3 regions of the Pseudomonas sp. DF5 genome follow, and region 1 is predicted to be linked to each of the others. Evidence: predicted binding sites of a transcription regulator. Region 1 holds the regulator's gene; each other region holds the start of a gene.
The links. Region 1 encodes FliA, which starts transcription of late flagellar genes. Its sites were predicted from a motif close to CTAAAGTTTNNNNNNNNNNNGCCGNTAA; they were not measured.
Positions count from the first base shown of each region.

Region 1 (7,807 bases):
TCCTGACCGGACACAACGTCTTCTCTTTTATCGGCATGAATCTGCGGACCTTCACCCTGAGAGAGATGTTTTTGTGGATCTTTTTCAGCCAGCATCGCTTCACGGTCATGTTCGATACCCGCAAAGCGGTCTACCTGACTGGCCATGAGTACGAGCTTGAGCAGGTTGCTTTCAACTTCGGTGACCAGTTGGGTCACACGCTTGATCACCTGACCGGTGAGGTCCTGGTAATCCTGGGCCAGCAGAATGTCGTTCAGGTTGCTCGACACCGTGCGGTTGTCCTCACTGCTGCGTGTCAGGAAACCGTCGACCCGCCGGGCCAGCTCGCGGAACTCTTCAGCCCCTACTTCGCGACGCATGAACCGTCCCCAATCCGTGCTCAGCGCCTGGGCTTCATCGCTCAGGCTGTTGATCAGCGGCGTGGCGTTTTCCACCAGGTCCATGGTGCGGTTGGCCGCGGCCTCGGTCAGCTTGACCACATAGGACAGGCGCTCGGTGGCATCCGTGATCTGAGACACTTCCTCGGCTTGCGGCATGTGCGGGTCAATCTGAAAATTGACGATCGCGCTATGCAGCTCGCGGGTGAGCTTGCCCACTTCCTGATACAGGCCGCGGTCACGGGTCTGGTTGAGCTCATGGATCAGTTGCACAGCGTCGCCGAACCTGCCTTTTTCAAGGCTTTCGACCAGTTCGACCGCGTGTTTTTTCAGGGTCGACTCGAAATCGCCCTGTGAAGATTCGTTATGCTCCATAGCTCCCCCGTGCGCAGTACATCAGCCGATGCGTTCGAAAATCTTCTCGATTTTTTCTTTCAACGCCTGGGCTGTGAAGGGTTTGACCACATAGCCGTTAACACCGGCCTGGGCCGCTTCGATGATTTGCTCGCGCTTGGCTTCGGCAGTCACCATCAGCACTGGCAGATGCTTGAGCTTTTCATCGGCGCGCACGTGACGCAGCAGATCGATACCGGTCATGCCAGGCATGTTCCAGTCCGTTACCAGAAAGTCGATGCTTCCGCTGTTGAGAACCGGAATGGCAGTGGTGCCATCGTCAGCCTCGACCGTGTTGGTGAACCCAAGGTCACGCAACAGGTTTTTTATGATCCGCCGCATCGTTGAGAAGTCATCAACGATGAGGATTTTCATGTTCTTGTCCAATTCGACCTCCAAGCAGTCTTAAACGCGCCCAGCACCTGGACGCGCCATTTCAATCAATCCGGCAAAGCACTCAATGACTGTCTGGAGCACAACAGATCGAGACCGGTACGGTTCAACACCCCACCAGCTCCATTCGCAGTGTCCCCACACTGCCTTCAGCGCGCTCGCCACTCCCCCAAACGCCCCCGCAAACGGGCCGCGCACTGGCTGTGTAACTGGCTGACCCGAGATTCACTGACCCCCAGGACCTCACCGATTTCCTTGAGATTCAACTCTTCGTCGTAGTACAGCGCCAACACCAGTCGCTCACGCTCCGGCAAATTGGCAATCGCGTCCGCCAGCGCCGCCTGGAAGCGTTCATCTTCCAGATCGCGTGACGGCTCGAGATGAGCACTCGCGCCATCCTCATGCAGCCCTTCGTGTTCGCCGTCCTGCAACAGATCGTCGAAACTGAATAACCGGCTGCCCAGGGTGTCGTTCAAAATCCCGTAATAATCGTCGAGACTCAATTGGAGTTCGGCCGCAACTTCGTGATCTTTAGCGTCACGGCCGGTTTTAGCTTCAATCGAGCGAATCGCGTCGCTGACCATGCGGGTATTGCGGTGGACCGAACGTGGCGCCCAGTCCCCCTTGCGCACTTCATCGAGCATCGCGCCGCGGATTCGAATGCCCGCGTACGTCTCGAAACTCGCGCCTTTGCTGGCGTCATATTTGGTTGATACTTCAAGCAGGCCGATCATCCCGGCCTGGATCAGGTCTTCGACCTGGACACTGGCCGGCAGACGCGCCAGCAAGTGGTAGGCAATGCGTTTGACCAGTGGCGCGTAACGCTCGATCAGCTCGTACTGCGCGTCACGTGCCGATTTCTTGTAGAGGTTGTAACCGCTGGCTGTCATAGCACGGGTCCTGCCGTTTGTTGCACGAGGCGCTCGACGAAAAATTCCAGGTGCCCACGCGGGTTGGCCGGCAGTGGCCAGGTATCGACTTTCTGCGCAATGGCCTTGAACGCCAAGGCGCACTTGGAACGCGGAAAGGCTTCATACACCGCGCGTTGCTTCTGCACGGCCTTGCGCACGCTTTCGTCGTAAGGCACCGCACCGACGTATTGTAAGGCGACGTCGAGGAAGCGATCTGTGACCTTGGTCAACTTGGCGAACAGGTTGCGGCCTTCCTGCGGGCTCTGCGCCATGTTGGCCAGGACGCGGAAGCGGTTCATGCCGTAGTCGCGGTTAAGCAGTTTGATCAGCGCGTAGGCGTCGGTGATCGAGGTCGGCTCGTCGCACACCACCAGCAAGACTTCCTGCGCAGCGCGCACGAAGCTGACTACCGAGTCACCAATGCCCGCAGCGGTGTCGATCACCAATACGTCGAGGTTGTCGCCGATGTCGCTGAATGCCTGGATCAGGCCGGCATGCTGGGCCGGGCTCAGATGAACCATGCTCTGGGTGCCGGAGGCGGCCGGAACGATGCGGATACCACCGGGCCCTTGCAACAGCACGTCGCGCAGCTCACAGCGGCCTTCGATCACGTCGGCCAGCGTGCGTTTGGGTGTCAGTCCCAACAGAACGTCGACGTTCGCCAGCCCCAGATCGGCATCCAGCAGCATGACGCGCCGGCCGAGTTCAGCTAGAGCCAGGGACAAGTTCACTGACACGTTAGTCTTCCCGACGCCACCTTTGCCGCCGGTCACCGCGATCACCTGTACGGGATGCATGCTGCCCATGTTATTTCTTTACCTTGTCTTGCATAGACGGAGGCCACATTACTGGCTGCGCGTTCAGCGACTGAACAATGCATGGCAGACCATCGATGTAGGTACAAAAAATGTTCATTAGTACCTCAGCCAACCTGCTTGGTCGGGCTGTGGTAAATATCAGCGAACATGTCAGCCATGGCTTCTTCGCTGGGTTCTTCCTGCATTTGTACGCTAACGGCGCGGCTGACCAACTGATGACGACGCGGCAGATGCAAATCATCCGGAATCCGCGGACCATCGGTCAGGTAAGCCACCGGCAACTCATGGCTGATAGCCAGGCTCAGCACCTCGCCGAGGCTTGCCGTTTCATCCAGTTTAGTCAGGATGCAGCCGGCGAGGCCGCAGCGTTTGTAACTGTGATAAGCGGCGGTTAGAACCTGTTTCTGGCTGGTGGTTGCCAGGACCAGATAATTTTTTGATTTGATGCCGCGCCCGGCCAGACTTTCGAGCTGCATCCGCAGTGCCGGATCGCTGGCCTGCAGGCCGGCGGTATCGATCAGCACCACGCGTTTGCGCAGCAGCGGCTCCAGCGCCTGCACCAGGGACTGGCCCGGGTCGACGTGGGTCACCGACACATTGAGGATCCGGCCCAGTGTCTTGAGCTGTTCCTGGGCACCGATGCGATAGCTGTCCATGCTCACCAGCGCGATGTTCTGCGCGCCGTACTTGAGCACGTAACGGGCGGCGAGCTTGGCCAGTGTGGTGGTCTTGCCCATGCCGGCCGGGCCGACCATGGCAATCACCCCGCCCTCTTCCAGCGGCTCGACTTCCGGGGTGGCGATCATCCGCGCCAGGTGCGCGAGCAACATGCGCCAGGCCTGACGAGGCTCTCCAATGTCGGTAATCAGCGCCAGCAGATCGCGCGACAACGGGCCGGACAAGCCGATGCGTTGCAGGCGACGCCAGAGGTTGGCCTGGGCCGGACGGCTGCCTTGCAGCTGATTCCAGGCCAGCGAGCCAAGCTGCACTTCCATCAGTTCACGCAGGCTGTTGAGCTCGAAACGCATCGAATCGAAGGCGCGCGGATCGACACCGGTCGCCGCAGCAGGCGCGGGGGCCGGACGCCGAGGTTCGGCGAGCGCCGGTTCGATCAGCGGTTCGGCGGCGGTCAACGGCAGGCCGGCGAACAACTGGCGATTGGTGGTCTTGTCGCTCTCGCCATCGCCGCGCAGGCTCAGTTCGGCCTGGGCGGTGACGATCCGCGACTGGGTCTTGCGCAGCTCATCCTCGAGTTCCATGTTCGGAACACGCGGGGCCAGCGCCGACAATTTGTAATCCAGGGCAGCCGTCAGCTCGACACCGCCGGCGATCCGGCGATTGCCAATGATGGCGGCATCAGCGCCCAGCTCATCACGAACCAGTTTCATGGCCTGACGCATATCGGCGGCGAAAAAACGCTTAACTTGCATAAACCACTACCTCAGCCGTTGGGCCCTACTGTCGCAACGATGGTCACTTGCTTGTTGTCAGGAATTTCCTGGTAAGCCAACACGTGCAAACCCGGCACTGCCAGCCGACCGAATCGCGAGAGCATCGCGCGAACCGGACCGGCCACCAGCAGAATCACCGGCTGACCTTGCATTTCCTGACGCTGCGCCGCATCGATCAACGAGCGTTGCAGTTTTTCCGCCATGCTTGGCTCCAGCAGAACGCCCTCTTCCGAGCCTTGTCCTGCCTTCTGAAGACTATTGAGCAATATTTGTTCCAACCTTGGTTCCAAGGTGATCACAGGCAGCTCCGACTCAGTGCCTACAATGCTTTGCACGATTGCACGGGATACGCCGACGCGCACTGCGGCCACCAAAGCGGCGGTATCTTGACTCTTGGCGGCGTTGTTCGCGATGGCTTCGGCGATGCTGCGGATGTCCCGCACCGGCACCTGTTCGGCCAGCAACGCCTGCAAGACTTTGAGCAGTTGCGACAGCGAAACCACCCCCGGCACCAGCTCTTCGGCCAGCTTCGGTGAGCTTTTGGCCAGCAATTGCATGAGTTGCTGGACTTCTTCGTGGCCGATCAGCTCGCTGGAGTGCTTGTACAGAATCTGGTTCAAGTGGGTCGCCACCACCGTACTGGCATCGACCACGGTGTAACCGAGGGATTGCGCCTGGGCACGCTGGCTGATTTCGATCCACACCGCTTCCAGGCCAAAAGCCGGATCTTTGGCGGTGATGCCATTGAGCGTGCCGTAGACCTGACCCGGGTTGATCGCCAGTTCGCGCTCCGGGTAAATCTCCGCTTCAGCCAGGATCACGCCCATCAGGGTCAGGCGATAGGCGCTAGGCGCCAGGTCGAGGTTGTCACGGATATGCACAGTCGGCATCAGGAAGCCCAGGTCCTGGGAGAGCTTTTTACGCACCCCCTTGATCCGCGCCAGCAACTGCCCACCCTGGTTGCGATCCACCAGCGGAATCAGGCGGTAGCCCACTTCCAGGCCAATCATGTCGATCGGCGTCACGTCATCCCAGCCAAGCTCCTTGGTTTCCTGAGCCCGGGCCGGTGACGGCAGCAACTCCTGCTGACGCTTGACCTCTTGCAGGGCCTGAACCTTGACCGCGTTCTGCTTCTTCCAGAACAGGTAAGCGCCACCGGCCGCCAGGGCTGCCATGGACAGAAAGGAGACGTGTGGCATGCCGGGCACCAGGCCCATCACCGCCATCAAGCCTGCGGCCACCGCCAAGGCTTTCGGCGAGGCGAACATCTGACGATTGATTTGTTTGCCCATGTCTTCCGAGCCGGAAGCACGGGTCACCATGATCGCGGCGGCGGTCGACAACAGCAGTGATGGCAATTGCGCCACCAAACCGTCACCGATGGTCAACAGCGCATAAACCTTGCCGGCATCACCAAAGCTCATGCCGTGCTGGAAAATACCCACCGCCATGCCGCCGATCAGGTTGATGAACAGGATTAGCAGGCCGGCGATGGCGTCACCGCGCACGAATTTGCTGGCACCGTCCATGGATCCGTAGAACTCGGCCTCCTGGGCGACTTCCATCCGGCGCAGTTTCGCCTGGTTCTGATCGATCAGGCCGGCGTTCAAGTCGGCGTCGATCGCCATCTGTTTACCGGGCATCGCGTCGAGGGTGAAACGCGCGCTCACCTCGGAAATCCGCCCGGCGCCCTTGGTTACCACGACGAAGTTGATGATCATCAAAATCGCGAAGACCACGATACCGACCACGTAGTTACCGCCGATCACCACTTCACCGAAGGCCTGGATCACCTTACCGGCGGCGGCATGGCCGTCCTGACCGTGGAGCATCACCACCCGCGTGGAGGCCACGTTCAGCGCCAGTCGCAGCAATGTCGCCACCAGCAGAATGGTCGGGAACACCGCAAAATCCAGCGGCCGCAAGGCGTATACACAGACCAGCAACACGACGATGGACAGGGCAATGTTGAAGGTGAAAAACACGTCCAGCAGGAACGGCGGCACCGGCAACATCATCATGGCCAGCATGACCAGCAGCAACAGCGGCACGCCCAGATTGCCCCGACTTAAATCGGCAACGTTTGTGCGGGCACTGTTGATTAACTGAGAGCGATCCACCGGTTTTCCCCGTTCCTTTAAAGCAAACTTTTGACGCCTGAAGCAGGCGCAGGGCGGCTACTGCAAGAAACCTTCCAACTTTTGCCGGGGTGCAAAATGAGGTGTTTTGAGTCCTGTAGCAGCTGCCGAGCCTGCGAGGCTGCGAGGCTGCGTTCGGCTGCGCAGCAGTCGTCAACCTTTGCGAGGACTTCGCCCTCGAACGCTGCCTCGCAGGCTCGACAGCGGCTACAGGTGCAATCAGGAATCGCGGCGCAGATCCGGCGGAATCGGCAAGTCATCCTTGAGCGGATCCGGGCGCTTGCCCTTGCCAGCGCGGTACTGGCGTATCTGGTAGACGTAGGCCAATACCTGAGCTACCGCCAGATACAGCCCGCCAGGAATTTCCTGATCCAGTTCAGTTGAGTAGTAGATCGAACGCGCCAGCGCGGGCGATTCGAGCAGCTGCACTTGGTTGGCCACGGCAATTTCACGGATCTTCAAGGCCAGGAAGTCGCTACCCTTGGCGATCAGCATCGGCGCCCCACCCTTCTCCGGATCGTACTTGAGCGCTACGGCGTAGTGGGTCGGGTTGGTGATGACCACGTCGGCGTCGGGGATCGCGGCCATCATTCGCCGCTGCGACATCTCGCGCTGCAACTGACGAATGCGTTGCTTGACCTCCGGCCGCCCCTCCTGATCCTTGTGTTCGTCACGGATTTCCTGCTTGGTCATCAACAGCTTTTTGTGGCTTTCCCAGAGCTGCACCGGCACGTCGACCAACGCGATGATGATCAGCCCGCACGCCATCCACAACGTGCTCCAGCCCACCACTTGCAGACTGTGGATGATCGCCATGTCCAAGGGTTCATGGGCGATGCGCAGCAAATCGTCGATGTCTGACGACAACACCGCCAGCGCCACGAACAACACGATGAAGAACTTCGCCAGGGCTTTGAGCAACTCCACCAGCGCCTTGGCCGAGAACATTCGTTTCAGGCCTGCGCCGGGGTTCATGCGACTGAACTTGGGCGCCATGGAGCCGGCTGCGAACAGCCAGCCCCCCAGGGAAATCGGACCGATCAGCGCGGCCAGCAGCAAAGTGATCATAACCGGCTGAATCGCCAACAGTGCGATCTCCCCTGAGTGCAGCAGGAAGATGCCCATGTTGCGCTGATCCAGAATCACTTCCCGCGACAGCGTGAAGTTCATCCGCATCAACTCCATTAAATCCTGGGCCAATGCACCACCAAAAATCAGCAAGGCGCCGGCGCCGGCCAGCATCACCGCCAGGGTGTTAAGCTCCTTGGAACGCGCAATCTCGCCCTTCTCACGGGAGTCCTTTTTGCGTTTCTCCGTGGGGTCTTC
Region 1 is NZ_JBYVYM010000016.1:41,977-49,783, reverse strand. It holds gene AC30D7_RS16270 (protein phosphatase CheZ) at 1-752, opposite strand, end outside; gene AC30D7_RS16265 (chemotaxis response regulator CheY) at 774-1,145, opposite strand; gene fliA (RNA polymerase sigma factor FliA) at 1,313-2,053, opposite strand; gene fleN (flagellar synthesis regulator FleN) at 2,050-2,880, opposite strand; gene flhF (flagellar biosynthesis GTPase FlhF) at 2,997-4,322, opposite strand; gene flhA (flagellar biosynthesis protein FlhA) at 4,334-6,463, opposite strand; gene flhB (flagellar biosynthesis protein FlhB) at 6,701-7,807, opposite strand, start outside.

Region 2 (7,807 bases), on a different contig from region 1:
ATGCGCCATAACCACGGCACGACGTGATACAGCCGATGCAGCCAGTACTGACCGAGGTCGGCCACCAGCACCGCCAGCAAAAACTGCACAACGATCGGCAGGCTTTGTACGCTGGCCTGCAAATCCGTCGACACAGCCCAACCAGCCATAAAACTCGACGAGGCAGTGATGAAAATCAGGATGAACTGCACCAGCATATGACTGACGAAAAAGTAGGTCAGGTCAGTTCGCCAGTGTGGACGCAGAATGTTTTGCTCGGGGTCCTTGGAATAGAGTTTTTCCAGGGGGATAAAGACGATGGCCGACACCAGCAGAGCCAGGACGAACCAGTCCAGCCCCAGCGAGTACGGTGTCTGCCCAATCGAGCTGATCTGCACATTGGTGCCGCCGAGAAACACCGCCAGCCCCGAGGCGACAAGTCCGGTGATCCCCAAGCGCTTTCGCTTGTTGAGCAGGATATTCAGGGTGCCCAGACTGAAGGACAGTACCAGCCCGAGCAATAGCGTGGTGCGCGCAAACTGTTCGTCGTACACCTTGCGCAGTTCGGCGGTGGTCAGCCATTCGGGAAAGAGAAAGCAGAAGACCGCCAGCAGGCTCAATAGCCCGAGCGTGGCTGAGATGTAGCCACTGACCCGCCCTTCACCAAACTTGAAGGGAGCATTGCCATGCTGCTGAAAATAGGACTTGAGTCTTTCCATTACTGATCTTCCATGATTCCGAAAACAAACTTGCAGTGAGTCGAGTCATTGCGACGCTGCAGTGACGCAGCCAGAAACAGAAAAGCCACTCATGGTGGCTTTTCTGCAGGTTATTGCTTGGGCGGTAGAGCGGGTTTGGGCGGTTCGCCCGGCTTCGGCACCGGATTATCAAACAGATTCAAACGCTCACGAAGTTCGTGTGCCGGCAGCGGCTCTTTATCCGCCGGCAATGCGTTCGGATCGGCTGGCGGCGCCGGCACTTCGCCCGGACCACCCTGCCCTTGCGTCGGCGCTGGCGCCGGTTCGGCACCTTGTTCGCCTTCGATGGCTCGCTGGGCTTTCTTGGTCAGCACCACGATGTCGATCCGGCGGTTGACCGGGTTGAACGGGTTCTCCCGGTCGAACAGTGCCGACGAGGCATAGCCCACGACGCGCGCCACTTGTGCGTCCGGGTAGCTGCCGGCAACCAACGCACGACGAGCCGCGTTGGCACGGTTGGCCGAGAGTTCCCAGTTGCCGAAATCGCCGGTGCCCGAGTACGGCTTGGCATCGGTGTGACCGCTGATGCTGATCTTGTTCGGCACCGCTTTGATGGTGTCGGCCATGGCCAGCAGGATGTCTTCGAAGTACGGCTTCAGACGCGCACTGCCGGAGTCGAACATCGGGCGGTTTTCGGCGTCCATGATCTGGATGCGCAAACCGTCCTGGGTGATCTCGAAGAGAATCTGGTCCTTGAATTTCTGCAGTTGCGGGTTTTCATTGACCTTGTTCTGCAACTCTTGCAGTAACAACTCCAGGCGTTCCTTCTCGACCTGCTCGGCCATGCCTTCAACCTGCTCGGCGTCGATGGTCACCTTGTCTGGCTGCGGCTGAGATTTCACCTCCGGGTTGAGGGTGTTCTCCGGCGCCAGGGTCGGCGTGCCGCCCAGGTCGATGATGTACGGCGTACCGCTTTCGGAAAACCCGACCGGGTCCTTGAAGTAACCGGCGATGGCGATCTTCTGTTCAGGCGTCGCGGTGGACAGCAGCCACAACACCAGGAAGAACGCCATCATCGCCGTCGCGAAGTCCGCGAAGGCGATTTTCCAGGCGCCCCCGTGATGCCCTCCGGCGATGCGCTTGACGCGCTTGATGATTATCGGCTGGTTATTTTCCATGACTTAACGACCGCGAACCGCTTGTTCCAGCTCAGCGAAGCTAGGACGGTGCGCCGGGTACAGAACCTTGCGGCCGAATTCCACCGCCAGCGACGGCGGCATCCCGGAGGCCGAAGCCACCAGCGAGGCCTTGATGGCTTCGTAGACGTTCAGTTCTTCCTTGGCATCGTGAGCCAGGGAGTGGGCCAGCGGGCCAAAGAAACCGTAGGCCGCGAGAATACCGAAGAAGGTACCGACCAGTGCCGCACCCACGTGCAGACCGATGGATTTCTGGTCGCCTTCGCCCAGGGATGCCATGGTCACCACGATCCCCAATACTGCCGCGACGATACCGAAACCGGGCATGGCATCGGCGATGCCGTTCACTGCATGGGACGGGTGCTCGAGGTCTTCCTTGAGGCTGTAGAGTTCCATGTCGAACAGGCCTTCCAGCTCATGGGGAGCCATGTTGCCGGAGGACATGATGCGCAGGTAATCGCAGATGTACGCGGTCATGCGTTCATCTTTCAGAACCGCCGGGTACTTGGCGAAAATCGGGCTCGCGGCGGCATCTTCGATGTCGCCTTCGATCGCCATCATGCCTTCGCGACGACTCTTGTTGAGAATCTCGTAAATCAGCCCCAGCACTTCCAGGTAGAAGGTGTGGTTGAAACGCGAACTGAACATGCCCAAGGACTTCTTGAGCACGTGCATCGTCATGTGACCGGGGTTTGCCTGCAGGAAGGCGCCAAGGGCCGCGCCACCGATAATCATCACCTCGAAAGGCTGGATGAGGGCGGCAATCTTGCCGTGGGAAAGCACGTATCCGCCGAGCACGCTCGCGAATACGACGATGATGCCGATAATTTTAGCCATAGGTAGGAGAGCACTTACTGAGTCGGGTTCAAGGTCATATTCGGAAGTTAAAAAATCTCTTCTTCTACTTATCGGCAAAACTGCGCCAGACTATAGCCAGTTAAGGCGAAAAGCTAATTTGACCCGTTCAGGGCATAGGTAAAGCAGACGATGATCGCGTCCAGACATGGCTAACGAAACGAACGTCCCAACGCCAATACCAACCACGCTTGAAGGCTGGGTCAAGCTTCTCGATGGCGTGCGCCTGCCGGTACCGCAAGCCAGTCATGATCGGGTCTGCAAAGCTATCCGCGATAACCGCAGCTCGCTGCGCGACATCGCTGAACTGATGCAGGAAAGCCCGGCCCTGGCCTTGAGCGTGATTCGCGAAGCCAACCGCCACACCCATGGCAGCATGACCGAGCCTGCTGAAAACCTCGAGGTGGCGATCAATCGCCTCGGTTTGAAACGCACCGAAGAATTGCTCGAGCGCCTGCCCGCCGAACCCCAATCGCAGATCCCCGTCGCCCTGCGCCAGCTTCAACTGATCAGCCAGCACGCCACTCAACAGGCCAACGGTTTTTTCGCCAGTCGTCTGGCGCGACTGTGGCAGGACATCCACTGGGGCAGCTTGCTATTTCTCTCGCCGCTTTGGCCCATGGCATTGACCCATCCGCAGCTGCTCGAAGAGTGGGAGCTGCGGGTCATCCATAAAGGCGAATCGGCACGCAAAGTCGAGAAGCAATTATTCGGTGTTCGCCTGTTGGAAATCTGCCTGGCACTGGTGGACGTCTGGCGTCTGCCGATCTGGGTGCAGCAAGGTTATCGGTTGCTGCGCAGCGAGCAACGTGAGCTGGTGAAAGTCCTGCGTATCGCGCGCGACAGCGATCACCCATTGCGCCAACAAAACCGTCTCGATGACGACCCTACGTTGCGCCGCTGGCTCAATCAGCCCGCCAATACCGTGCTGCTGGCCAACGGTCTGGCGCTGGCGGCACAACAGGCCTGGGACAGTCCCCACTGCGAGCGCTGGCAATACCTGACCAGCCTTTACCTGCAAATGCCGATGGATGAGGTGCAGCAACAATTGCACCAGCAGGCTGCCAACAGCGCTCGCCAACACGCCATGCCGGACCTCTGGCACCCGGCCGAATCACTGATCTGGCCACCGGGTGCGCACCGCGTTCATGCCGGTTTGCTGCCCGCCCCGGCGCCGACCGCCGAAGACCTGGCGAAGTGGCGCAAGCAATGCGCCGAATTGCTGGTGGAGCCGAGCCGCTTCACCAATGCCATGCACTTGACCACATCGGCCCGGGACGCTCTGGTTGCGTGCGGCATGCGGCGGGTGATGATTCTGATGGCCGACCGCACGCACGCCAATTTGCGTGTGCACCAGACCGCCGGGTTGCCCAAGGAAGTGGCCGGCCTGAACCTGGTGGTCAGCCAGAGCACCGTGCTGCAACGCCTGCTCGCGCAACAGGCCCAGGTGCGCCTGACGCCAGCCAACAATGCACAGTTCTCGGCCCTGCTGCCAGCCAGCCTGCGTAACCAGTTCAGTGGCGAACACCTGCTGCTGCGCTCACTGGTCAACAACGGCCGGGTGATCATGATCGTGGTGGCGGATCAGGGCGGCGGGCCGTTCTCGGAAATCACCGTGCAGGCGTTCGGCAAAACCGCTCAATGCATCGAAAAGGCCCTGCACAGCTTTAGCCACCGCTAGGGCCTGTTTTCAGTTATTTCCCGCCCCAAAATAACTGATAACAGGCCCCCATGACGCTGCGCTACAATCCTCCCCTTTGTGCTCTGGAGACCTCACATGTCTGACTTCTCTGGCTTGGCGCTGGTGATCGAACCGAGCGACCTGCTCCCGCGTCTCGACTCCCGCGAACTGATTCTGGTAGACCTGACCAGCAGCGCCCGCTATGCCGCAGGGCATATCCCCGGTGCACGCTTTGTCGATCCAAAACGCACTCAGCTGGGTCAGGCGCCTGCGCCGGGTCTGCTGCCGACCCACGCTGCGCTTGAAACATTGTTCGGCGAACTGGGGCACAACCCCGATGCGGTCTACGTCGTTTACGACGATGAAGGAGGCGGTTGGGCCGGGCGCTTTATCTGGCTGCTTGATGTCATCGGCCACAAGAAGTACCACTACCTCGACGGCGGCCTGACGGCCTGGCTGGCAGAAGGCTCGCCCATGTCGATCCAGATCCCGGCCCCGGTCGGCGGCCCGGTTGCGTTGACCTTGCACGACGAACCCACCGCCACCCGCGAATACCTGCAAAGCCGTCTCGGCGCCGCGGACCTGGCGATCTGGGACGCACGTGGCCCGCAGGAATACTCCGGCGAGAAAGTGTTGGCGGCCAAGGGCGGGCACATTCCCGGCGCGGTCAATTTCGAATGGACCGCCGGCATGGATCAGGCACGCAACCTGCGTATCCGCACCGACATGCCGAGAATCCTGGAACAACTCGGCATTACCAAAGACAAAGAAGTCATTACCCACTGCCAGACACACCATCGTTCTGGCTTCACCTATCTGGTGGCCAAGGCGCTCGGTTATCCGCGGGTCAAAGGCTACGCCGGCTCCTGGGGCGAATGGGGCAACCACCCTGACACGCCCGTTGAGATTTAAGTTTTTCAAGGACAGTTAATGAATAAGCGTTTGTTTATCCTCAGCCAATACCTGCTGCCCCATCATTTGCTCTCGCGACTGGCCGGCTGCATTGCCGAATGCCGCGTGCGCTGGTTCAAGAACGCCTTTACCGCCTGGTTCGCCAAGCGTTATCAGGTGGACATGTCCCAGGCGCTGGTCGAGGACCTGACGGCTTACGAGCACTTCAATGCTTTCTTTACCCGCGCCTTGAAGGACGGTGCTCGCCCGCTGGATCAAACTCCAGGCGCGATCCTCAGCCCGGCCGACGGCGCCGTCAGCCAGCTCGGCCCGATCGAACACGGTCGCGTTTTCCAGGCCAAGGGCCACAGCTTCAGCGTGCTGGAACTGCTGGGTGGCGACGCAGCCAACGCAGCCCCCTTCATGGGCGGTGATTTCGCCACCATTTACCTGTCGCCGAAAGACTACCACCGCGTGCACATGCCACTGGCCGGCACCCTGCGCGAGATGGTCTACATTCCTGGCCGCATCTTCTCGGTCAACCAGACCACCGCTGAAAACGTGCCGGAACTGTTTGCCCGCAACGAGCGGGTAGCGTGCATTTTCGATACCGAGCGCGGGCCGATGGCCGTGGTGCTGGTGGGCGCGATGATTGTGGCGTCGATCGAAACCGTCTGGGCAGGTCTGGTCACGCCACCCAAGCGCGAACTGAAAACCTTCCGCTACGACGAAGCAGCCCGTGCACCAATCCATCTGGAGAAAGGTGCGGAGCTGGGTCGTTTCAAGCTCGGCTCTACGGCGGTCGTGCTGTTTGGGCCGGATCAAGTGAAATGGGCTGAAGGGTTGGGTGCCCTTTCGCCAGTGCAAATGGGCCAGGGCATCGGCTTGCCAGCAGCCTGATCCGTCGATTCGCCCCCACGCACATCTATCGTGGGGGCGAACACCTCCTCCCGCTGCGCCCCCTCCTCCAGCGTTCATAGCTGCTACAGTCAAAGTCATTCGTTGCCCATTTCCCGGTCGGAGTTTGTCCACGGCATGAATGACACCAATCCTGTCCTGCTGCTACGCGCACCGATCCCGACGCAGTCGCGCCTGTCTTTTTGCGAAGCCACGCCTCGCGACCTCAAGCGCTGGATCGCCAACCTGCCCAAAGCCAACATCGGCGAAACCGCTCGCCAGCTGTATCAAGGCTTGAGCGAACTCAACCAACTGCTCACACCCAGCGACAATCGCCTGCAATTGCTCGAAATGCTGCGACCCGAGGTGTATTACGTCTGCAAGCACCTGGAACGGCATTTCCTGCATCAGGCCATTGTGCTCGACGAACGCTCGCGCAAGGTTGCCAACCTTTGCCAGGCGCTGCAGAGCCACTTGGCGATTGGCTACAAACAGATTGTCATCCGCATCGCACCGCGCTTCAGCAAAGACCGTGCGCCGCTGCTGACCCAGGCGTTGCAACGAGCCATCCATTGCCTGAACGGAGCATTGATCCGCGCCACTGAGCTCTATTGTCCAGCCCCCGAAAGCCTATGGCTGGAACTGCATCAGCTGTATCGGATTGGCTGTCAGTTCCAACTGCAGAATTTGAGCGTGCATGATGAACTGGCCAGCCAGACGCAAAAGCTGAGCATCGAACAAACCTATGTCGTCGCCCTCCTACTGGGGGCTTCACGCTGCAATCAGCTGCGCCAGAATCAGATCGCCCGGCTCGCCGAGGTATTGGAACCCTGGAGCCAGTGGATCAAACTGCAACCAGACACACCGGACAACGGACTGTTCGCCGTCGCCCCGGATCTCGATACCGGCCCGCGTTACCGCTCCAAGTTCCTGCCCGAACAACAGGAGCGTTTGCTGGGGATCGACCCACAGCCGCTGGTCACGGCCATCGAAATCCATCTGCAGCAGTCGGCCGACAAGGGATCGCCATTGCCGGTTCCGATGGGGCTGAATCTGGACACGCTGCAACACCTGTATGCCGCCTGGGGCCAGGCCGCCGAGCGCGGTTTCCAACGTACCGTCGGTCACGGCACATTGACCTTGTGCGTGGGGATGAGTGCATTGCACTTTTATCTCGGCGGGCAACGCTCGTTCAGTGACATCCTGAAAAAACCTGGCACCCGTCCCGCAACGTTCTCGGCTGCCGAACCGGCCGGACGCACCAAAGACCAGTGGAACCAGGCCTTCGATGCCACCCCTCATGGCACGGCGGAGTCTCTGCTGCCCTACGAAGAGATTGAATACCCGCACCTCCAGAGCGACGACAGCCTCGAGGCATCCGACCGCCAGCAGCATTTCCCGACCTATGCGCTATCGGTGATCAATCACAGCCCTGGCGGTTATTGCCTGGCCTGGCCCGGCGCGGTGCCCGCCGAGTTGCAGGCCGGCGAAATGGTCGGCATCGAGGATGTCGCCGGCCAGGGCTGGAGCGTTGCCGTGGTGCGCTGGATTCGTCAAGTACGAGGCGGCGGCACGCAGATGGGTATCGAGCAAGTTGCCCCCTACGCCGA
Region 2 is NZ_JBYVYM010000006.1:10,979-18,785, reverse strand. It holds gene AC30D7_RS07425 (sterol desaturase family protein) at 1-698, opposite strand, end outside; gene motB (flagellar motor protein MotB) at 809-1,855, opposite strand; gene motA (flagellar motor stator protein MotA) at 1,859-2,710, opposite strand; gene AC30D7_RS07410 (HDOD domain-containing protein) at 2,877-4,409, shown strand; gene rhdA (thiosulfate sulfurtransferase) at 4,506-5,321, shown strand; gene asd (archaetidylserine decarboxylase) at 5,340-6,200, shown strand; gene AC30D7_RS07395 (cyclic-di-GMP receptor FimW-related protein) at 6,336-7,807, shown strand, end outside.
Region 2: a site for FliA is predicted at 2,779-2,806, ahead of motA (flagellar motor stator protein MotA). Genes of this name have one in related genera too.

Region 3 (7,807 bases), on a different contig from region 1:
ATCAGCACGTTACCCTGCTCCATGGTGCTGATCGCGTTGCCGGTTTCCTGCTGGATACTTTGGATCATCCCGGAAATTTCATCAGTGGCCTGGCGAGTACGTGAGGCCAGGTTGCGCACCTCATCGGCAACCACCGCAAACCCACGACCTTGTTCACCGGCACGGGCGGCTTCAATGGCGGCGTTGAGCGCCAGCAAATTGGTTTGCTCGGCGATCGCAGTGATCACCCCGACAATGCCGCCGATTTCCTGGGAACGCTGACCCAAGGTGTTGATCACCGTCGCGGTGCTGTTCAGCGCACCAGCGATTTGTTCCAGGGACGAGGACGCTTCGTCCATCGACGTACGACCGATCTGAGTTTGCTGTGCGTTTTCCTGCGCCAGGCGCTGGGTGTTGCCCATGTTGTCGGCAATGTTCAACGAGGTGGCGCTGAACTCTTCCACGGCGCCGGCCATGCTGGTGATCTCGCCGGACTGCTGCTCCATCCCTTCATAGGCACCACCGGACAAGCCAGACAACGCCTGGGCGCGGCTGTTGACCTCTTCCGAGGCTCTACGAATGTGCTCGACCATGGTCGACAAAGCCTGGCTCATCTGGTTGAAAGCGCGGGCCAACTGACCGATTTCGTCGTTGCTCGACACATTCAGGCGCACGCTCAAATCACCGGCACCCAAGGCTTCGGCCTGACGCACCAGATCCCCCAGCGGCGCCAGTTTGCTGCGCAACAACCAGACCGCCGAACCCACCGCCAGCAACATCGCCAGCAGACTGCCGATGGCCAGGCGAATGCCGACGCTCCAGGTCACCGCGCGGATTTCCGCTTTCGGCATGCTCGCCACCACCGACCATGGGCCGCCTTCGAACGGCACGGCAATGCTGTAGAAGTCTTGCGACTTGTCGCTCCAGAAATCGCCCTTGCCCGGTGTCTTGGCCAGACCGACGATGGCCGGGACAGCTACGTCCAATGCTTGCGCACCGGCGATCGGCACCAGCCATTTGTTCTGCTCATCGAGCAGCGCCAGGGAGCCAGTCTGGCCGATGCGGAAGCGCTTGAGGTTTTCGAACTGGGCGTTCTGGGCGTCGGTGTAATCGAAACCTACGAACAGCACGGCAATCACCTTACCGCCGCTGTCGCGTACGGGGGTGTACTGAGTCATGTAGGACCGTTCAAAGAGCAAAGCACGACCGACGTAGCTCTGGCCGGCCATCAAGCGCGCATAAGCCGGGTGAGCGTGATCCAGCAATGTGCCGATGGCCCGGGTGCCGTCCTGTTTGCTCAGGGACGTGCTGACCCGAATGAAGTCTTCGCCACTGCGCACGAACAGCGTCGCAACGCCGGCAGTCATTTGCTTGAACTCATCCACTTCCTTGAAGTTGTTGTTCAACACTTCGCCACCCAGGTGCAGGCCCGGAGTCTGCACACCCGCCACGGTCACCGGCTCATCCGGGTGCACGCTCAGACCGGCGCTGAAGCGCTTCTCGAACAGGCCGCTCAGGCGCTGGGTACTTTCACGCAACGTGCCGTGGAACGTGCTCAGCTGATCGGCCAGCAGCCGCGCCTCGCTGGCCAGGTGCTCTTCGCGGGTGGCGAGGTTGGCGGCGTCCAGCGAGCGCAGGGCAAACACGGTGCTGCCGCTGATGACAATCGCCAGTATCACGGCAAGCGCAAGACCCAGCTGTGAGGCAATCCGAGCACGAGGTTGAGACATGACAGCTCCTGACCCAGTGGGCCGGATCATCCTGATCCCGTCGCACTCGGCTAAATTTCTGATAGTGGGGAAAACGTGGAGCCTGGCACGAAGGTTCCATCAGCAGATTTTCGGCGGCAAAGCCGAATACTTGAGTGATTAACGGGGATATGGCTCAAGGCCGCCATTGCAGCGGCTCCATCGATTCAGCCCAGGCGCTCGACATCCGGTAATTCCATAGCCCGGACTTCGCCTTGCAGGAAATCGCTGAGCCGGCGCAAACGTTCACCTCCCGGGCGGGTTTTCGGCCACACCAGGTAATAATTCTCACCACTGGCGACGGCCGTCGGCCACGGCAAACTCAGGCGTCCTTGGGCGACATCCTCCGCCACCATCAGCAAATCACCCATGGACACGCCGTAGCCACGGGCGGCAGCGATCATGCCCAGTTCCAGGGTGTCGAACACCTGCCCGCCCTTGAGCGAGACCTGATCGCTCAGGCCCATGCGCTCCAGCCAGTTGCGCCAGTCACGGCGGTCCGGCGTCGGGTGCAGCAGTTCGGTGCTGGCCAGGCGCGCAACGTCCCACGGTTGATCCTTCAGCAGATTCGGCGCGCCCACCGGAATCAACTCTTCGGGGAACAGCAAAGTCGTCTCCCAGTCCGGTGGAAAATGCCCGTTGCTGAGGATGACGGCGCAGTCGAAGGGTTCGTGGTTGAAGTCCACCGTATCGACGTCCATCCAGGCGCTGGTCAATTGCACCTCGTTCCCCGGGCGCAAATGCCGAAAGCGACTGAGCCGCGCCAACAGCCAACGCATGGTCAGGGTCGACGGGGCTTTCATGCGCAGGATGTCGTCTTCGGCGCGCAAGGTGTTGCAGGCCCGCTCAAGGGCGGTGAAGCCTTCGCGAATGCCCGGCAGGATCAGCCGCGCTGACTCGGTCAGTTGCAGGTTGCGCCCGCTGCGATGAAACAGCCGACAGGCGAAATGCTCTTCGAGCGTACGAATGTGCCGGCTGACCGCACTTTGCGTGATCGATAATTCTTCGGCGGCGCGGGTGAACGAGCTATGCCGCGCCGCCGCTTCGAATGCTCGAAGGGCATACAAGGGAGGAAGACGACGAGACATTCGGAAAGCTCCTATAGCGCGGTTGCCTCAACTTATCAGAAAGTCCCAAGCATGAGTTTTAATCATGCCACCCATCCTTTTTATCCCTTTGTGGAAACCCCGCAGAGCGCCGAGAATCGACGCTTCCTGTTCTCTTTGACAATCGAGCGTGATGATCATGCAGCATCCAGCGCGTATTGAACTCTGGGCCATCCTGCGGCTGGCGGGGCCGTTGATTGCCTCGCAGTTGGCGCACATGTTGATGGTCCTCACCGACACCTTGATGATGGCGCGCCTGAGTCCCGAGGCGCTGGCCGGCGGCGGTCTGGGCGCGGCGACGTATTCGTTCGTGTCGATCTTCTGCATCGGCGTGATCGCGGCGGTCGGCACCCTGGTGGCGATCCGTCAGGGCGCGGGCGACATCATTGGCGCGGCAAGGCTGACCCAGGCCGGTTTGTGGCTGGCCTGGTTGATGGCGCTGGTGGCGGGTCTGCTGCTGTGGAACCTCAAACCGGTGTTGCTGTTGTTCGGCCAGACCGCAACCAACGTCCAGGCGGCCGGCCAGTTTCTGCTGATTCTGCCGTTCGCCCTGCCCGGCTACCTGAGTTTCATGGCACTGCGCGGCTTCACCAGCGCCATCGGCCGGGCGACGCCGGTGATGGTCATCAGCCTAGGCGGCACCGTGGCCAACTTCCTGCTCAACTATGCCTTGATCACCGGCATGTTCGGCCTGCCGAAATTGGGCCTGATGGGCATCGGCCTGGTCACGGCGATCGTCGCCAACCTCATGGCGCTGGCGCTCGCACTGCACATTCGTCGGCACCCGGCCTATGACGCTTATCCGTTGCGCCAGGGTCTGTCGCGACCCAATCGTCAGTATTTGAAAGAACTGTGGCGCCTGGGCCTGCCGATTGGCGGCACCTATGCGGTGGAAGTCGGCCTGTTTGCCTTCGCCGCGCTGTGCATGGGCACCATGGGCAGTACGCAATTGGCAGCGCACCAGATCGCCCTGCAGATCGTCTCGGTGGCGTTCATGGTTCCGGCGGGGCTTTCCTACGCGATCACCATGCGCATCGGCCAGCATTACGGCGCCGGGCAATTGATGGATGCGCGGCTGGCCGGACGGGTCGGGATCGCCTTCGGGGCGGTGTCGATGCTGGGGTTTGCGATGGTCTTCTGGCTGCTGCCGAATCAGTTGATCGGCTTGTTCCTCGACCACAACGACCCGGCGTTTCGCCCGGTCATCGAACTGGCCGTGAGCTTGTTGGCGGTGGCGGCGTGGTTCGAGCTGTTCGACGGCACGCAAACCATTGCCATGGGCTGCATCCGCGGACTCAAGGATGCCAAGACCACGTTCCTGGTGGGTTTGGGCTGCTATTGGCTGATTGGTGCGCCGGCCGCCTGGTGGATGGCCTTCCATCTGAACTGGGGGCCGACGGGCGTTTGGTGGGGATTGGCCCTGGGGCTGGCGTGTGCGGCGGTGAGCCTGACGCTGGCGTTTGAGTGGAAGATGACTCGAATGATTCGGCGCGAGCCATCGTCACAGCCGAGCTTCCAAATCACCCAGCCTGACTAAACCCTGTAGGAGCGAGGCGTGCCCGCGAAGGCGGAGTGTCAGTTAACAACAATATCGACTGACACTCCGCCTTCGCGGGCAAGCCTCGCTCCTACGGTACGTTGTTAAGCCAGCACAGCCTGCTGGCTGGAGCCGAAGGTCAAATACTCAACCAATTCCGCCAACGGCAATGGCTTGCTGATCAGATACCCCTGCACCTGATCGCAACCAAACCCGCGCAACAAATCCAGCTGCTCCGGTGTTTCCACCCCTTCGGCAACCACTTCGAGGTTGAGGTTGTGCGCCAGGTTGATCATGGCATGCACCAGTTTGCGATTCTCTTCCCGCTCTTCCATGCCGCCGACAAAGCTCTTGTCGACCTTCAGCAAGGCGATCGGCAGGCTGTTGAGGTGCACGAACGAAGAGAACCCGGTGCCGAAATCGTCCAGCGAGAAGCGCACGCCGAGGCGTCCCAGGGCGTCCATGGTCTGCTTGACCAGATCGCTGCGACGCATCACTGCCGTTTCGGTCAGTTCGAACTCCAGCCATTGCGCCTCGACGCCACGCTCGGCAATCAGCCGGCTCAATGTCGACAGTAACTGGCTGTCCTGAAACTGCCGGAACGACAGGTTGATCGCCATGTGCAGCGCCGGCAGCCCCCGCTCGCGCAACGCCTGCATGTCCCGCAAGGCCCGGGAAATCACCCAGTAACCCAGCGGTACGATCAAGCCGCTCTGCTCGGCCAGCGGCACGAATTCGCTGGGGGCCAGCAAGCCACGCTCGCCATGACGCCAGCGCACCAAGGCTTCGAGGCCGACGATCTGGCCGTCCTCGAGGTTCAGGCGCGGCTGGTAATGCAACTCCAGCTCATCGCGGCGTAAGGCCCGGCGCAGCTCGCTTTCAAGGTCGGCGATGCTGCGGGCATTGCGATTGATCCGTTCGTTGAAGATGTGAAAGGTGCAGCCCTGAGTGCTCTTGGCCTGCTGCATGGCGATGTGCGCGTGCCACATCAGCGGGTCGGCGCCGGCCTGCGCCCGGGCGTGAGCAATGCCGAGGCTGGAACCGATCAACAGGCTTTCGCCGTCGATCCAGTAGGGTTCGGACAAGGCTTCGGTAATCCGTTCGGCCATCCATTCGGCGCGCTGAGGAGCGCGACGGGTGTCGATCAGCAGGGCGAATTCATCGCTGCCCAGCCGCGCCAGTTGATCGCCGGCCTCCAGCTGGCTTTTCAGCCGCGAGACCACCTGCAGGATCAACCGATCGCCAGCCTGATGGCCGAGGGCGTCGTTGGCGTGTCGAAAATTGTCGAGGTCGAGGTGACCGAGGGCCAGGCCGCGGCCATCGTTGTCCGCCAGACGCGCCGCCAGCAAGGTCTGAAAACCCTGACGGTTGGCGATGCCGGTCAGCGGATCCTGTTCGGCCAGGCGCTGCAAGGTGTTTTCCAGTACGCCGCGCTCACGCACATGGCGCAGGCAGCGGCGCAACATGCCGGGATCCAGCAGATTGCGCACCAACCAGTCGCTCACGCCATCGGGCGGCGCCAGCGGCTCGTGTTCGAGCAGCAACACCGTCGGCAGGCTGCAACGGCCGGGGGCCGGCTGCAGAGCAGGAATCGTCAACAACACCGCGCTGCGGTTGTCATCGAACAGGTTGCTGACCGACTCCCAGCTCGGCGCGCTAAGCAGCACCGCTGAGCTCCCCATCGGAGCCAGACACTCGCGCAACAACGCCGCCCATGCTGGCTCTTCGGCCAGTAGCAGCAAACGCAAGGGTTCGACAGGCGTAGACAAGCTAGCTCCCTAGACTCTGCAAAGATGTAGGCGGCGGGCATTATGCCGCTCGGGTAACCAATGACCAAATGACATCGGTTATCAATCACGACTTCGAGTCTTGAATACGTACATTAGACGCGAATTCACTGCGCATCCTGCGTGAAAGTATCAAAACCGGCAAATAGAGATCGCGTGTTGCGTCACAAGTCGGAGAGAGCAGCACAATTCGCTGAGCCTGTTAAAATGCCGGCCCATTTCGCTGATGACTCCCTGATTTCGTATGTCCCGACTCAATCCCCGGCAGCAAGAAGCCGTGAGCTACGTCGGCGGCCCTCTTTTGGTGCTCGCCGGCGCAGGCTCCGGCAAGACCAGCGTGATCACGCGCAAAATTGCGCACCTGATCCAGAGCTGCGGCATCCGTGCCCAGTACATCGTCGCCATGACCTTTACCAACAAGGCCGCGCGGGAGATGAAGGAACGGGTCGGAACGCTGCTCAAGGGCGGCGAAGGCCGTGGCCTGACGGTCTGCACCTTCCACAACCTGGGCCTGAACATCATCCGCAAGGAACACGTGCGGCTGGGCTACAAACCGGGCTTCTCGATCTTCGACGAGACCGACGTCAAAGCCCTGATGACCGACATCATGCAGAAGGAATACTCGGGCGACGATGGCGTCGACGAGATCAAGAACATGATCGGCGCCTGGAAAAACGACCTGATCCTGCCGCCCGAAGCCCTGGAAAACGCACGCAACCCCAAGGAACAGACCGCCGCCATCGTCTACACCCACTACCAGCGCACGCTCAAGGCGTTCAACGCGGTGGACTTCGACGACCTGATCCTGCTGCCGGTAAAACTGTTCCAGGAACACGACGACATCCTGGAAAAATGGCAGAACAAGGTCCGCTACCTGTTGGTGGACGAATACCAGGACACCAACGCCAGCCAGTATTTGCTGGTGAAACTGCTGATCGGCAAACGCAACCAGTTCACCGTGGTAGGCGATGACGACCAGTCGATCTACGCCTGGCGCGGCGCCCGCCCGGAAAACCTGATGCTGCTCAAGGACGATTACCCGTCCCTGAAAGTGGTGATGCTGGAGCAGAACTACCGCTCCACCAGCCGCATCCTGCGCTGCGCCAACGTGCTGATTTCGAACAACCCGCACGAATTCGAAAAGCAGCTGTGGAGTGAAATGGGTCACGGCGACGAGATCCGCGTGATCCGCTGCCGCAACGAAGACGCCGAAGCCGAGCGCGTGGCCGTGGAAATCCTCAGCCTGCACTTGCGCACCGACCGGCCCTACAGCGATTTCGCGATTCTGTATCGCGGCAACTACCAGGCCAAGCTGATCGAGCTGAAGCTGCAGCATCACCAGGTGCCTTACCGACTGTCCGGCGGCAACAGCTTTTTCGGACGTCAGGAAGTGAAGGACCTGATGGCCTACTTCCGCCTGATCGTGAACCCGGACGACGACAACGCCTTTCTGCGGGTGATCAACGTCCCACGCCGGGAGATCGGTTCGACCACGCTGGAAAAGCTGGGCAACTACGCCACCGAGCGCAAAATCTCGATGTACGCCGCCACCGACGAAATCGGCCTGGGCGAACACCTGGACAGCCGCTTCACCGATCGCCTGTCGCGCTTCAAGCGTTTCATGGACAAGGTCCGCGAGCAGTGCGCCGG
Region 3 is NZ_JBYVYM010000001.1:157,074-164,880, forward strand. It holds gene AC30D7_RS00770 (methyl-accepting chemotaxis protein) at 1-1,709, opposite strand, end outside; gene AC30D7_RS00775 (LysR substrate-binding domain-containing protein) at 1,895-2,815, opposite strand; gene AC30D7_RS00780 (NorM family multidrug efflux MATE transporter) at 2,973-4,370, shown strand; gene AC30D7_RS00785 (putative bifunctional diguanylate cyclase/phosphodiesterase) at 4,475-6,139, opposite strand; gene rep (DNA helicase Rep) at 6,402-7,807, shown strand, end outside.
Region 3: a site for FliA is predicted at 1,817-1,844, ahead of AC30D7_RS00770 (methyl-accepting chemotaxis protein). Genes of this name have one in related genera too.